Regions from separate parts of the Pedobacter roseus genome, predicted to be linked through region 1. Evidence: riboswitches for the same ligand, from Rfam matches in the RefSeq annotation. Region 1 holds a riboswitch; the other holds the start of a gene.
The links. Region 1 has a riboswitch for S-adenosylmethionine ahead of metH (methionine synthase). Riboswitches for the same ligand answer to the same signal wherever they lie in the genome.
Positions count from the first base shown of each region.

Region 2: linked by a shared signal. The riboswitch ahead of H9L23_RS11970 (SusC/RagA family TonB-linked outer membrane protein) and the one ahead of metH (methionine synthase) in region 1 are both predicted to bind S-adenosylmethionine.

Region 1 is NZ_CP060723.1:5,903,958-5,911,475, forward strand. It holds gene H9L23_RS24480 (S41 family peptidase) at 1-1,474, opposite strand, end outside; gene murQ (N-acetylmuramic acid 6-phosphate etherase) at 1,664-2,467, shown strand; gene H9L23_RS24490 (hypothetical protein) at 2,645-3,211, shown strand; gene H9L23_RS24495 (Bax inhibitor-1/YccA family protein) at 3,250-4,005, shown strand; SAM riboswitch class I at 4,119-4,224, shown strand; partial or broken gene metH (methionine synthase) at 4,365-7,518, shown strand, end outside.
Region 2 is NZ_CP060723.1:2,876,950-2,884,467, forward strand. It holds gene H9L23_RS11955 (GntR family transcriptional regulator) at 1-430, opposite strand, end outside; gene H9L23_RS11960 (YtxH domain-containing protein) at 884-1,084, shown strand; gene H9L23_RS11965 (SusD/RagB family nutrient-binding outer membrane lipoprotein) at 1,264-2,697, opposite strand; gene H9L23_RS11970 (SusC/RagA family TonB-linked outer membrane protein) at 2,709-5,873, opposite strand; SAM riboswitch class I at 6,197-6,303, opposite strand; gene H9L23_RS11975 (peroxiredoxin family protein) at 6,441-7,518, shown strand, end outside.

The DNA of each region.
Region 1 (7,518 bases):
ATAACTGGAAACGGTCGATCGGCACATTTTTACGCTGAAGAAAGCCGATAAAATCTTTAAAGTCATTATCGTTTATCGTAAAGATATTGATATTCTGTTCCACAAAACTGGCACTATACTTCGCCGTTAATATATTGAAAACGTAATCAGAAAGCACTTTTTTGCTTACCAGGTTGCTGTAAAATTTATTGTAGCCGTTAGTATCGAGTTTGACAAAAATATCGGGCTGTATACCTCCAACCGGTTTAATTTTTCGGTTGGGCTGAACATTTACACCTTCGGTTTTTTCGATAGAATCCTGAAAAGAAGTGCGGTCACCTGTAAGTTCTCCATCCATCATACGCTCATCCAGCTCATGTTTGTAGGCATCATAGCCTTTTTTGTAAGATTTCTGGATACTGCGTCCCGATGGGGTATAATACCTGGCGATGGTTAAATTCAATGCAGAGCCATCGCCAAAAGCAAACTGCTCTTGTACCAGGCCTTTGCCAAATGAGCGGCGGCCCACAATAATACCACGTCCCAGATCCTGAATGGCTCCGGCTACAATTTCACTGGCTGAAGCTGTATTTTCATTGATCAGCACAGCAAGTTTGCCATTTTGAAAGGCGCCTGTGCCGGTTGAAAAATAATCAGTGCGTGGCTCGTGTTTGCCCTGTGTATATACTATGAGTTTGTTTTCTGGTAAAAATTGATCGGCCAGACCTGTTGCTGCAGTAAAATAACCTCCACCATTGTCGCGCAGATCGAGGATCAGTTTTTTCATGCCTTTTGCTTTCAGATTATTTGCCGCAACGGAGAAATCGTTATCGGTATTGGCGCCAAATTTACTAATGCGCACATAGCCCGTTTCGTTATTGATCATGTAAGCCGCATCAATACTGCTAATGTTCACTTTACCACGGGTAACCATAATGCGGTTGCTCTGCTGGGTATTTGGATGCAAAAGCACCACGCTTACCCCGGTACCTGCTTTACCTTTAAAACGGCCGGTAAGTTGATCTTTTGGTAAATTTCTTCCGCTTACCGTGGTGGTATCGATGCTCAGGATTTTATCACCCAACTTTATACCAGCCTGATAGGCAGGCCCATCTTTAACCACACCTGTAACCATCATGGTATCGTTAAGCATATAGTATTCTATGCCTACGCCTTCAAAATTGCCTTCCAGATTATCGGTCATGTCCTGCGCATCGGTTGGAGGCAGGTAAACACTATGTGGATCGAGCTGATGTAAAACGCTGTCTATCGGTAAATTTTGAAGCGAATCGGTATTGATGTCATCAACATAATTACCGTTGATGATGTGAAGGATTTCATTTAATTTTTCGTCGCTGTTTGCAGCAAGCTGCGGACTTTTTTTAACGCCAAATCCTTGATCTTTAATAAATTTTATACCCAAAAACATGCCCGCTATTAAAATTACAGAATAGCTTGTGGCGATCAGTATGTTGTTCCGGGTATTTTTTTTCATCAGCGTTATGCAAATTTATGAAAATTAGCGGGTTGATATATTTTTTAACTGCATTTTAGTGTCTTTTGTTTCTAATTTTTAACATTAATTAACGCAAAGATGGGATCGATTGAAATTTTTGAGCGATATTTTTGATTTTTTAGGGTAGATTTTAGAAAGAATTTACCGAATTTTATCAAAATTAAATTTATGAACAGAGTTACCGAGCAAGAATCTAACTATCAGCACATCGATCAGATGTCGGTATTGGAAGTTCTGCAGGGCATTAATAACGAAGATAAAACAGTTGCTTACGCAGTTGAGAAATCTTTGCCTCAGATCGAAAAATTAACATCGGCAGTTGCCGAAAGGATGAAAAAAGGCGGCCGTCTTTTTTATATTGGCGCAGGTACCAGCGGCCGTTTGGGGGTGGTAGATGCATCAGAATGTCCACCTACTTATGGCGTTCCGTTTGATTGGGTAGTGGGGATTATTGCAGGTGGTGATACTGCCATTAGAAAAGCAGTAGAATTTGCCGAAGATGATTCTGAACAGGCCTGGAAAGATCTTCAGGAGTTCAATATCAACGAAAAAGATTGTTTGGTTGGTTTAGCCGCTTCGGGCACTACACCTTACGTTATCGGTGGGCTGAACACGGCACGTAAACATGGTATTTTAACAGGTTGTATTGTTTGTAACACTGGCGGACCGATAGCGGCAGAATCGGATTTTCCGGTTGAAGTGGTGGTTGGCCCTGAGTTTGTTACCGGATCTACCCGCATGAAATCGGGCACGGCACAAAAAATGGTTTTAAACATGCTCAGTACCACAGTAATGGTGCAACTGGGCCGCGTAGTTGGCAATAAAATGGTCGACATGCAGTTAACTAACCATAAATTAGTCGATCGGGGTACACAAATGGTTGCCGACGAACTGAATATCGGTTATGATGAAGCCGCCGAATTGTTGACCCGTTACGGAAGCGTACGCAAAGCGGTAGAAGCAGGACACTAAGGAATGATAGAATGATAGAATGAGAAAATGAGAGAAGGATGGAATTAGAGAATGTTGAATGGGGGAATTAGAGAAGGATGAAAGTTTGAATGCAGAATTAAACTTAACATTCAATCATTCAAAATTCACTCATTCAATATTTATCTACTCTCTCATTCAATAATTATAATTAAAAGCATGCACGAGATAGAGCCTTATTACCAGTGGAGAGATGATTATATTTCTGCAGAAGACGAACGTTCTCCGTTTTACAATACCGAATATTCGGAACTTTATTTCGATAAGCAGATTTATAACTTTTTACTGCACCCGCAGTGGGATGAGTTTGGTTCGAATACACTTTACATGAAGGTGTTATATGCAGATTACGACCGCAGTTATGCCATTATCGAATTTATAGGCGAATGGAACGATGCCATTAACAATGATATTATGCTAATGAAGCGTGATATTTTAGAACTGATGATGGATGAAGGCATCAATAAATTTATCCTGATCGGAGAAAATGTACTGAATTTTCATGCTTCCGATGATAGTTATTACGAAGAATGGTTTCAGGAAGTAGAAGATGGCTGGATTGTTGGGGTAAATTTTCAACAGCATGTAATTACCGAATTTAGGGACAATAACATCGATTATTACATTAACTTTGGGGGCGCTTTTGATAATCTGCCTTGGCGCACGTTAAAACCACTACAGTTCTTTAAAAAAGTTGAAGAACTGCTGACAAAAAGATTGAACTAAATATTTATTTTTATATAGTTAAATACACAAAATTTAAAATGGAACAACAAAATTTTGAATATCAAAAAAACAGCGTTTTTGTACAAGAAAACTCTGTTTCTAAAAAATTCTTTGCAAACGTTTTCTTATGGATGTTTGTTGCGTTGAGTTTATCTACAGTAGCTGCGTATCTTTTTGGTACCAATGAACAATTGATGCAGTATCTTTTAAATATTAACCCTGCAACCGGAAAAGTAAGTATGTCAATCTTTGGCTATATCGCTATGTTTGCACCACTTGGCCTTGTATTATTGATGGGCTTTGGTTTAAGCAGATTATCATTGCCAGCATTAATTGGCGTATTTGTGCTTTATTCCGTGCTAACAGGAGTAAGTTTAAGTTTTATCTTGTTAACCTATACTTCAGGTTCAATAGTAAGCTGTTTTGCAGGTGCTGCAGGTATATTTGGTATCATGGCCGTTATGGGTTATACTACTAATATCGATCTAAGTAAGTTTGGGCCCATTTTAATGGTGGGTGTAATTGGTTTAGTGATTGCGAGTGTAATTAATATGTTTATCCAGAGCGAACAGTTCAGCTTATTTATGGCTTTCATTGGCATTGCCATATTCACAGCGTTAACTGCTTACGATGTACAAAAAATAAAAAGAATCGGCGAAGGGATTGAGGCTAGTGGCGAACAGGTTCTTCAGATCGAATCCAAAAAAATGGCTATTGTTGCCGCTTTATCTTTATACCTTGATTTCTTAAATATCTTCCTATTCTTACTACGTATTTTCGGAAGTAGAAAATAATCATCAACAGAACAATATTCTTAAGGCTGTGCAGAATTGCATGGCCTTTGTAATTTTATTTGGTAGCGAAGCGATAAATTTTGGAATTGATGTAGCTTTGTTGCATTTTTGTATGCTTATTAAGAAAGACGGAGGGATTAGACCCAACGAAGTCTTAGCAACCTGTAACCATACAAGGTGCTAAATTCTATCCCGAATAAATTCGGGACCAGATAAGTTTAGGATTACGATTCACGTACCAACTTTTTAGATAAGCCTTTTTTTGAGATTTGAGATGATAGATTTGAGATTTGAGGCACATAGGTTGTGCTTAATAATTCTCATATCACATATCTCAATTCTCATATCTAACGACAAGAATGAGTATAAGAGAAGAATTAGAGAAACGTATTTTGGTGATTGATGGTGCAATGGGTACCATGATTCAGCGATATACTTTAACCGAAGAAGATTTTAGGGGAGAGCGATTTAAGGACCATCCCTGTGATGTAAAAGGCAATAATGATTTGCTCAACATTACACGTCCGGATATTATAAAAACGATACACCTGGAGTATATGGCGGCTGGTGCCGATATTATTGAAACCAATACTTTCAGTACACAGCGTATTTCCATGGCCGATTACCAGATGGAAGACCTTTCTTACGAAATGAGTTTCGAAGGGGCACGCGTAGCAAAAGAGGCTGCAACTGAGTTTATGGCTGCAAATCCAGACCGCAAGTGTTTTGTTGCAGGCGCCATTGGTCCAACCAACCGTACCCTTTCTATGTCGCCAAATGTAAACGATCCCGGTTTTAGGGCCGTTTATTTTGATGAGTTAGAAGAAGCTTATTACGAGCAGGTTCGCGGCCTGGTAGATGGTGGTTCGGATGTTTTATTGATCGAAACCATTTTCGATACTTTAAATGCTAAAGTGGCCATTGTGGCCATTAAAAAATATGAAGAGGTAATAGGCCGTAAACTGGAAATCATGATTTCAGGAACCATTACCGATGCCTCTGGCAGAACGCTTTCCGGTCAAACGGCAGAAGCTTTTTTGAATTCTGTAATGCATGCTAAACCATTAAGTATAGGTTTTAACTGTGCATTGGGGGCAAAAGAAATGCGTCCGCACATCGAGGAGTTAGCGGCAAAAGCAGGTTGTTACGTTTCAGCCTATCCTAATGCAGGTTTACCGAATGAGTTTGGTGCTTACGATGAGCAGCCGCACGAAACTGCACATCTGGTAGATGATTTTATTGCCTCTGGTTTTGTAAATATTGTAGGTGGTTGTTGCGGTACTACACCGGAACATATTGGCTGCATTGCCAAAAATGCCAGAAAAGCTGAGCCGCGCAAAATTCCGGTGCTCGAACCTTACATGCGTTTAAGCGGCTTGGAGCCGGTAACCATCACCCCGGATAGCATTTTTGTAAACATTGGCGAAAGAACCAATATTACTGGTTCTCCAAAATTCTCCAAACTGATTTTAGGAGGCGATTATGAAGCCGCATTGGCCGTTGCTCTGCAACAGGTTGAGGGCGGTGCGCAGGTAATCGATGTAAACATGGATGAGGGGATGCTGGATTCGGAAGCGGCAATGACCAAATTCTTAAACCTGATTGCTTCAGAACCCGATATTGCCAAATTGCCTATCATGGTCGATTCATCTAAATGGTCGGTTATCGAAAATGGCTTAAAATGTTTACAGGGGAAAGGAATTGTAAACTCCATTTCCTTAAAAGAGGGCGAGGATAAATTCCGAGAAAGTGCCCGTAAAATTATGCAATACGGTGCTGCGGTTGTGGTAATGGCTTTTGATGAACAAGGTCAGGCCGATAATTACGAACGTAGGAAAGAAATCTGTAAAAGAAGTTACGATATACTGGTACATGAAATCGGTTTCCCCCAGAGGATATTATTTTCGACCCTAATATCTTAACCGTTGCAACCGGATTAGAGGAGCATAATAATTATGCCGTCGATTTCATCAATGCCACCCGTTGGATCAAAGAAAACCTGCCTCATGCTAAAGTGAGTGGTGGGGTTTCGAATATTTCGTTCTCTTTCAGGGGCAATAATACTGTCCGCGAAGCGATGCACTCTGCATTTCTTTATCATGCCATCCAGGCCGGTTTAGATATGGGTATCGTTAACGCGGGGATGTTGGAGGTTTATCAGGAAATTCCACCTGAGCTACTGGAAAGGGTAGAAGATGTACTCTTAAATCGTAGAGATGATGCAACAGAACGTTTGGTAGAATATGCCGATACCGTAAAGTCTAAAGGCAAAGAGGTTGTTAAAGACGAAGAGTGGAGAAAAGGTACTGTTGAAGAAAGGTTGTCGCATTCACTGGTAAAAGGAATTGTGGAGTACCTGGATGATGATGTGGAAGAAGCAAGACAAAAATACGCCCGCCCGATTCAGGTAATTGAAGGACCATTAATGGACGGAATGAACATTGTCGGTGATCTTTTTGGTGCGGGAAAAATGTTTTTGCCTCAGGTGGTTAAATCGGCAAGGGTAATGAAAAAAGCTGTAGCTTATTTGTTGCCATTTATAGAGCAGGAAAAACTGGATAATCCCGATCAGGATCAGAATTCATCAGCAGGAAGGGTATTAATGGCTACGGTTAAAGGCGATGTGCATGATATTGGAAAAAATATTGTGGGTGTGGTTTTGGCCTGTAATAACTTCGAAATTGTTGATATGGGGGTAATGGTTCCTGCACAGGAAATCATTAAAAAAGCCAAAGAAATTAATGCCGATATTATTGGTTTAAGTGGATTGATTACACCATCGCTGGATGAAATGGTTCACTTTGCCAAAGAAATGGAACGCGAAGGTTTTACCATTCCATTGATCATTGGTGGTGCAACTACTTCCAGAATCCACGCTGCAGTAAAAGTAGCACCAAATTACTCTGGACCTGCTATCCACGTGTTAGATGCTTCAAGAAGTGTTACGGTTTGCAGCACCTTAATGAATCCTGATACGAGAGACGATTATATTGCAGGTATCAGGGCCGAATACGATAAAGCACGCGAAGCACATTTAAACAAACGCTCTGATAAACGTTTTAAAACACTTGAAGAAGCACGTGAAAATAAATTTAAGATCGATTTTCAGCCTAATCTGCCCGTTCCGGAATTTACGGGTACAAGGGTTTTCGATAATTATCCTTTAGAGGAACTGGTTCCTTATATCGATTGGACACCCTTTTTCCATACTTGGGAACTTCGTGGCAGTTATCCTAAAATTTTCGATGATAAAAATGTAGGCGACGAGGCAAAGAAACTTTTTGATGATGCACAGACTTTGTTAAAACGGATCCTCGATGAGAAATTATTAACCGCAAGAGCGGTAATTGGTTTCTGGCCGGCAAATGCAGTAGGAGACGATATCGAGTTGAGAGTTGAGAGTGCTGAGTTGGGAGACTCCAAACTCCAAACTTCAAACTCCAAACTAATCAAAATTCACACCCTCCGCCAGCAGGCAGAAAAAGTAGATGGGCAGCCTTATTATGCTTTATC
Region 2 (7,518 bases), 3.0 Mb from region 1:
CTTTGTTGCTGTTGATGATCGATTCGAAAACGCTAAAGTTATTGTGGTGAAAATATACATCAACCTGAATGTTATCGCCCAAATGATCGCGGAAGTTCTGGTAAAAAGTTTCCTGAAAGGTGTCGAAAGCGTAAATTAACAGACAAACTTTCAGGTGCTGTTCGGTATCATCAGTGGCTACAAAATAGCCCATCCTGTTTTTCGACTCCAAAATCCCTCTGCTGATCAGCTCTTTATAGGCCTTACCAATGGTTTCTTTGGCAAAACCGGTTTCCCGCATCATTTCGTTAACCGAAGGCAGCATGTCGCCCTTGGCAATCAGTTTATGATTAAGGCCATTAATGATTCCCTGTACAAGCTGTTCGTGTTTCGAGAAAGAATTTATGATGCTCAAATCTTTAATTTCATTGAACAACTTTTCCTTATTCATGCAGTAATATTTGGTTTAATCGATTTACCGGAGGTTAATTGCCCGAAATATATAAATTTAATGGAGATAATCTGTAAAAATTTAATAATGATCGTTATTTCGATCCCAGCTGGTCTTAGTGTCCCGCTAAGACCTTCGTAATTCCTCTCCGTGGCCTGTGCCCCCGCAGACCACCTCAACTAGTCTATCATAAATTGCATCATAAATTTACCACAGATGCAAACAGATAAACACAGATTCTATCGGTCGATGTCACCCCCATCAAAACATAATAATAGTTGCCACGGAAACACTGATTATCACGAGCTATTTTTCTTCGGTTTCCGTGTTTCCGTGGTAAAAAAACAGCAAAGTTAATGCAACATCAAATAAGAGTAGCTGTAACAATAGTTATTAAAAATTGTCTAAAACTTTTAACGGTCTCAAAATGTTTAATTAAAAAAAGAAAAGAACATGGGAATTTTAAAAACAGCAATTATTGGCGCTGCAGTATATGCCGGCGTAAAATATATCACTAAAAAAGATCCGATTACAGGACAATCAATCGTTGATGAATTGTTTGATCGTGCACCAGAATGGGCCGATAAAGCAAAGGGTTATACAGAAGACCTGAAATCAAGGGTGAGTAATGCCGCTGAAGATTTAGCGAGATGACTGCCTTGCAGAAATAAAGAGCCTGAAGAGGCTAAATACCTATTTCTCTGATCAAACAAAAACGTCCCGGCTTAAAACCGGGACGTTTTTTTGTTACGGAGCGATCGTCTTTCCCGCGCAGGCGGGAATCTTAAAGCCTGTCGTATTTAAAGATACTTCCTCTTTTTTCCGAATTAAAACTAAAAAGCATCAAACCAAAGTTTGGTGGTTAATAAATCTGCACCCTGACTACTAACTGCATTTTTATAATTCTGCCCATTTAATGATTGCTCGGTACCCGGATAAATAAAACGTACCGGAATCTTACCATTCAAAACGGTATTTACAGAAGCGGTTAACTGTGGATAATCTAACCTGCGTTGCTCTGCCCAGGCTTCCAAGCCCTGACCAAATAAGGCAATCCATTTTTGCTCACCAATTGATTTTTTATAATTGGAAGCATTATATTGTACCGCAACCTGATTAATATAATCATCTACGGCTGTCCCAGATATACCATATTGGTTAAACGAAGCCGTGATAGCTTGTTTATATAAATTTTCGGCATTTTCCGTAGTGAAACCTCTTGCTGCTGCTTCTGCCCTATCGAAAAGCAATTCGGCATAGCTGAAAATTACAGCTGGTGCCTTGGCATCTAAAAAGTAAGCACCTGGTTTTGAAGAATTTGCCAATCCTATTGCACTGGCCTCAGAGTTGGTAGAACCATTCGGGATCCCCACATAAACCTGCGGCGTAACATTTTCCGTTTTACTGGCATAAACAGGTAACCTTGGATCGTTTAGCGAAAACAGTTTATCTACAATGGTTTTGCTGATCCGATAATCATTTCTGGTTTCGAATGAAGCCGCTACCGGATTTTGCTGTGGCGAAACATCATATTTGAGTATTGCACTTTCTGAATTACTGCTGATATAAGCACCTCCTTCTGCCTGTACCTCATCAATCACCTGTTTGGCTTTGGCCGGATCTTTATCTGCAATGCGTAAAGCAATACGAAGGCGTAAAGCATTGGCAAACTTTTTCCATGAGGCAATATTGTTGCCGTAAATCACATCACCGGCAATAACCTTTCCTGCAGGATCCAGGGCTGCCTGTGCAGATTTTAAATCGTTCAGAATACCATAATAAACATCCTTTTGTTTATCGTAAACCGGTGTAACAAACTGTTTTATTTTCCCCGCCTGCGAATAAGGAATGTCCCCATAAGCATCGGTAAGCAACAAAAATGTCCATGATCTTAGTACCAGCGCTACGCCTTTATAGTTCGAATTGCCCTGTGCATCGCCCAGTTCGATAATTTTATTAAAACCGGCAATGCTCTGGGCATACCCTGTTGACCATAATGCGGTAAAACTACTGTTCGAATAAATAAAACGGTCTTCTTCTGTGTATTGCACTTTGGCCCATTGCTGTGCAAAAAGCAGGCTCGAGTTCATGTTATTGGTTACACCCCAGTAGGTATCGGCAGTAATTTTTGTGGTTCCGGTAAGCAAATAATCGGGTTGTGGAATTTCCGGCGCATTTGGATTGATGTTCACCTCATCCAGTTCTTTTTTGCATGATGAAAATGCAATTGCCAAAATGGCCAGTATATATAGTTTCTTATTTTTCATAATGGAAATATTTAAAATTTAACATTCAGATTGATACCATAACTGCGTGTGCTTGGGTTAGATAAACTTTCTAAACCTTGACCGTTACCGGTGTTAAAGGCTACTTCCGGATCGATATCAACAGTATTCCGGTGAATAATCCACAGATTACGGCCAACAAGCGATACCGAAACGCCTTGTAAACTTAACGGACGGAGCCATTTTGCAGGTAAATTATAGCTTAATTTCACCTCACGGAGTTTAACATAAGACGCATCGAAAATATTTGCTTCGTCTATATTTCTGAAGGTTTTGTAATACTGTTGGGCAGGCAATATCTTCTCATTACGTTTGCCATCAGCGGTTACGCCATCAAAAATAATCCCGTCATCATACACCGTAACGCCTGCAGGTGCAGATCCATTTACCCGCACAGTACCGTTTGCTTTATCGTTACCAGGATAATAATAGGAAATTCCACCGTATTCAGCTGCCCTTCCCGGAAGTGTAGAAGCTAAAACGCCAGTATAAGTTCCTGTAGCATAAGTTCCGTTATAAATAGAGCCTCCAATGCTGGCATCAACCAATACGCCTAAGCTGATACCTTTATAGGTGAAGGTGTTGTAAACCCCACCGATCCAATCTGGCGTATATTTCCCCAATACCTGTTTAGTTGGGTTTGTAGCAGGTGCACCTGTGGCATTAACGATGATGTTTCCGTTACCATCCCTTAAAAATGCTGTCCCGAACAATGATCCATAAGGCTGACCAACCGTTGCAATTACCTGCGCCGAATTTGATGCCACCACATAATTGGTTAATAATTTTTCGGCATCCAACTCAATTACCCTACTCCTGTTTGCTGCGAAATTAAAATCTACATCCCAGGTAAAAGCTTTTTTGATTGGCGTAATGCCCAATTGTGCTTCAATCCCTTTGTTATTGATTTTGCCGGCATTAAGCAATTTCGAGCTGAAACCTGTACTCTGACTTACATCAGCAGCTAAAATCTGGTTGTAACTATTCGTATTATATGCACTTAAATCGAAACGTAATCTTTTATTAAAGAAAACCGCTTCAAGCCCAAGTTCTGTAGAGGTGGTCGTTTCAGGCTTTAAGTTAGGATTCAGGTCGATAGAACCTGTTGTAAGCTGAGGATTACCATAAAACGGCGCACTAAATACATAAGTGTTGATTAAACGGTAAGGATCTGCATCTTTACCCACTTTAGACCAACCGCCACGTATTTTTAAATAGTTAAGGGCTTCGCTTTTAATATCGAATGCTTCCGTTGCTACAAAACTTCCGTTAAATGATGGGTAAAAATAAGACCTGTTCTGCGCAGGCAAGGTAGATGACCAATCGTTACGTGCCGTGATATTGGCGAAAAGATAATTTCTGAAACCGATCTGACCTGATGCATAAACACTATATGATTTTAAACGCGATAAATTATTGGATGAAACCAAGGGATCTCGTGAGTTTTTAAGGTTGTAAAGTCCTGCGATAGCCAGTTTAGGCGCACTTTGGTCGTTTTGCTCAATGTATTGCCTGCGGATATTACCACCACCCAATAATTCTAAGCTAAAATCATCGTTTAACTGTTTGTTAAAATTTAACGTTGCATCGGTATTATTTTCGCTTACCGTAAAGGCACTTTCGGTATAAGATCCAAAAGGTGTTCCATTGGTGCCATAAGCGATTCTAACTTTACGCCTGTCGTTGTAATAATCTGTACCTGATCTGAAATTAAAATCAAGACCATCGATAATTTTATAATTAAGGGCTAAACTTCCAATAATCCTGCTACGGTTTTGCGATACTGTATTTTCATAAGCAACCCAATATGGGTTACTATAGTAGCTGTTGTTCCAGTTAAACGTTTTTCCATTTTCATCCAAATAGTTTTTTAACTGGTTAATATCAACCTGACGACCAAACCAGGTAAACTGTAACATGGTACTGGTTGAGCGTGAACCACCTGTGCCTGGTAAATTATCAGAGTTAAGCTTACTATAATTCGCGTTAGCAGTTAAACTTAATTTCGGTGTAATTTTTAATGTAGTATTTAATACAAATGAGTTTTTCCCCTGACCTGAGTTCGGTACAATTCCCACCTGTTTAAGGTTATTGTAAGAAATGCGATAATCATATTTTTCACCTGCATCGGCAATAGATACCCCATTGTTTAATGAATAACCTGTCTGGAAGAAATCGCGTACGTTATCCGGATGTGCGATAAACGGAACAGGTACCCCTTTGGAATAAAACTGCGGGATTAACCTGCCATCAAGTTTCGGTCCCCAGCTCTCATCTACCCCATCATTTAGTCCTTTGCCAGCACCATCTACATAGCTAAATTTGCCTTCCGATCCCTGACCGAAAGCATTTTGATATACCGGTAGCGTAAGCAATGTTTCTAAAACCGCGTTTGAATTGATGGCAATACCCAATCCTTTTTTCGATTTACCGGTTTTGGTTTTAATAAGGATAACCCCTGCTGCAGCCCTTGAGCCATACAATGCAGCCGCATTTGGACCTTTTAAAACACTCATCGATTCAATATCCTCCGGATTGATATCTGAAATGGTATTGGCGTAATCCCTGGCACCAGCCGAATTCAACTGTGAGTTATCCACTGGAATCCCATCAACCACAAATAAAGGCTGGTTATTTCCTGCGATGGAAGTTTCTCCCCTGATCACCACACGTGATGAACCCATGCTTCCCTGGCTATTGGTAACCCTAACACCGGCAATTTTTCCGGCAAGGGCATTTACCAGGTTGGATTCTTTAGCTTCGGCTATACGGTCTCCTTTCAATTCCTGAACGGCATAACCCAATGATTTTTTCTCCCTTGAAATTCCAAGGGCCGTTACCACCACTTCGTCAAGCGCATTATCGCTGGATTGAAGAACAACCGAAATCGGTCCGTTTTTACTGATCTGTACTTCCTGGGTTTTAAAACCGATGTAAGAAAATACCAATGTGCCCTTTTCTGGTGCATTGATTGAAAAAGCACCTCTACCATCAGTAATAGTGGTTTGCTTGGTTTCTTTTATAAAAATGGAAACACCTGGAAGTGTTTCACCATCTGCCGACTTCACCGTTCCGGTGATGATGGCATTTTGAGCGAACAATTGCTGCGTAATAAAAAGCAGCAAAACAAACGCTATTGATTTAAAATTTGTGAACATGTGTGTGTAATTAATGATTAGATTAAGGATAAAAATTTGGCAAAACGATTCCACCACAGCTAAATACCGCGTTTCATTAAAGAATAAGAAGGAATGGTTAGATCAAAAAAGCCTGTTAAAATAGCGCTACTTTAACAGGGCGTGCGCATTCGGAAATATGCATTAGGGTTTGCATCAATGGATTTTAACTCGTCTGTTTTTTTCATTTCAATGATTTTCTATAAAACATTTTTACTGATCAGGAACGCATTGGAGGCAAAAAAAAAGCACCCCTTTAAATCAGAAGTGCTCCATATATTTTGATAAGGATAACGCAAACAACTGACTTAACTACCCCGGATTCATCTGGGATGGAATTAGCACCATTTCTATTTAATAGATGGTTGCTAAGGCTTCACAGGGCCATTCCCTCCGCCTTTCTTGATAAGTATTTTAAAATAACTGGGGCAAAGGTATAATTAATTCCATTTATCCTATAGTTTTTATAGAATTTTATTCAAATATTTTTTCTTTGGCTATTTCGTCCGTATATTTGTCGACTAATTTAGTCGATTAACACACGTCCCGATGAACATAAAATCCCTATTAACCGCCGCACTGGCCATATCAACCTCCTTAACCTTTGCACAACAACAGGCTGTATTGGCCAACAACGGGCAGGGAAAGGCTAAAGAAAAAACGACTAAGGCCTTCGTCGCACTGGGCATTTGGCGTGGAGTTGCCAAAGTAAAAGAAGGACTCAATATTCCTTTTAACTTCGAAATCAAAGAAAAAAACGGACAACAAAAACTCTATTTCCGCAATGCGGAAGAAAGATTTGAGGGTGGTTTGGTAAAACAGACGGCTGATTCTTTATTTGTAAAACTTGATCAGTTTGATAATGAACTTGCCTTTGCCCTTGTAGATGCCGATCATTTAAACGGCACATTAAGAAAACAGGATAAAGCAGGCAAACCTTTAACCATTGTAGCTGAACGTAAAAATTACCGTTTCGAAACACTTAATAAGCCTGCTACGGCAGATTATTCTGGCAGTTATGATGTCGTTTTTAAATCGCCTAATGGTAAAGATGAAAAAACAGTGGGTTTATTTAAACAGACCGGAAATAAACTTACCGGCACTTTTTTGCGTGTAACCGGCGATTCTCGTTATCTTGAAGGCGTGGTAGAAGGCAACGAATTCCAGCTTTCGAGTTTCATCGGCTCCTCTCCTGCTTATTACAAAGGTACCTTTCAGCCAGACGGTACTTTAAGTGGTGAAATTTTGGGTGCAAGGGGAAGTCAGGCTTTTACCGGAACCAAAAACAAAGATGCAGCCCTTCCCGACCCTTATAAGCTTACCTATCTTAAATCAGGATACAAAACCCTCGATTTCAGTTTTCCTGATGTAAATGGTAAAAAGATTTCGTTGAAAGATGAGAAATACAAAAACAAGGTAGTGATTTTAACCATTACCGGAAGCTGGTGCCCTAACTGCGTAGATGAAGCTACTTTTATTGCTCCATGGTATAAAGCCAATAAAAAACGTGGTGTAGAAATTATTGCTTTACATTACGAACGCTCAACTGAGCCCGAATATGCAAAAAAAGTAATGACCCGTTTCCGCGAGCGTTTTGGTATTGAATACGATCAGGTGCTTGCCGGCA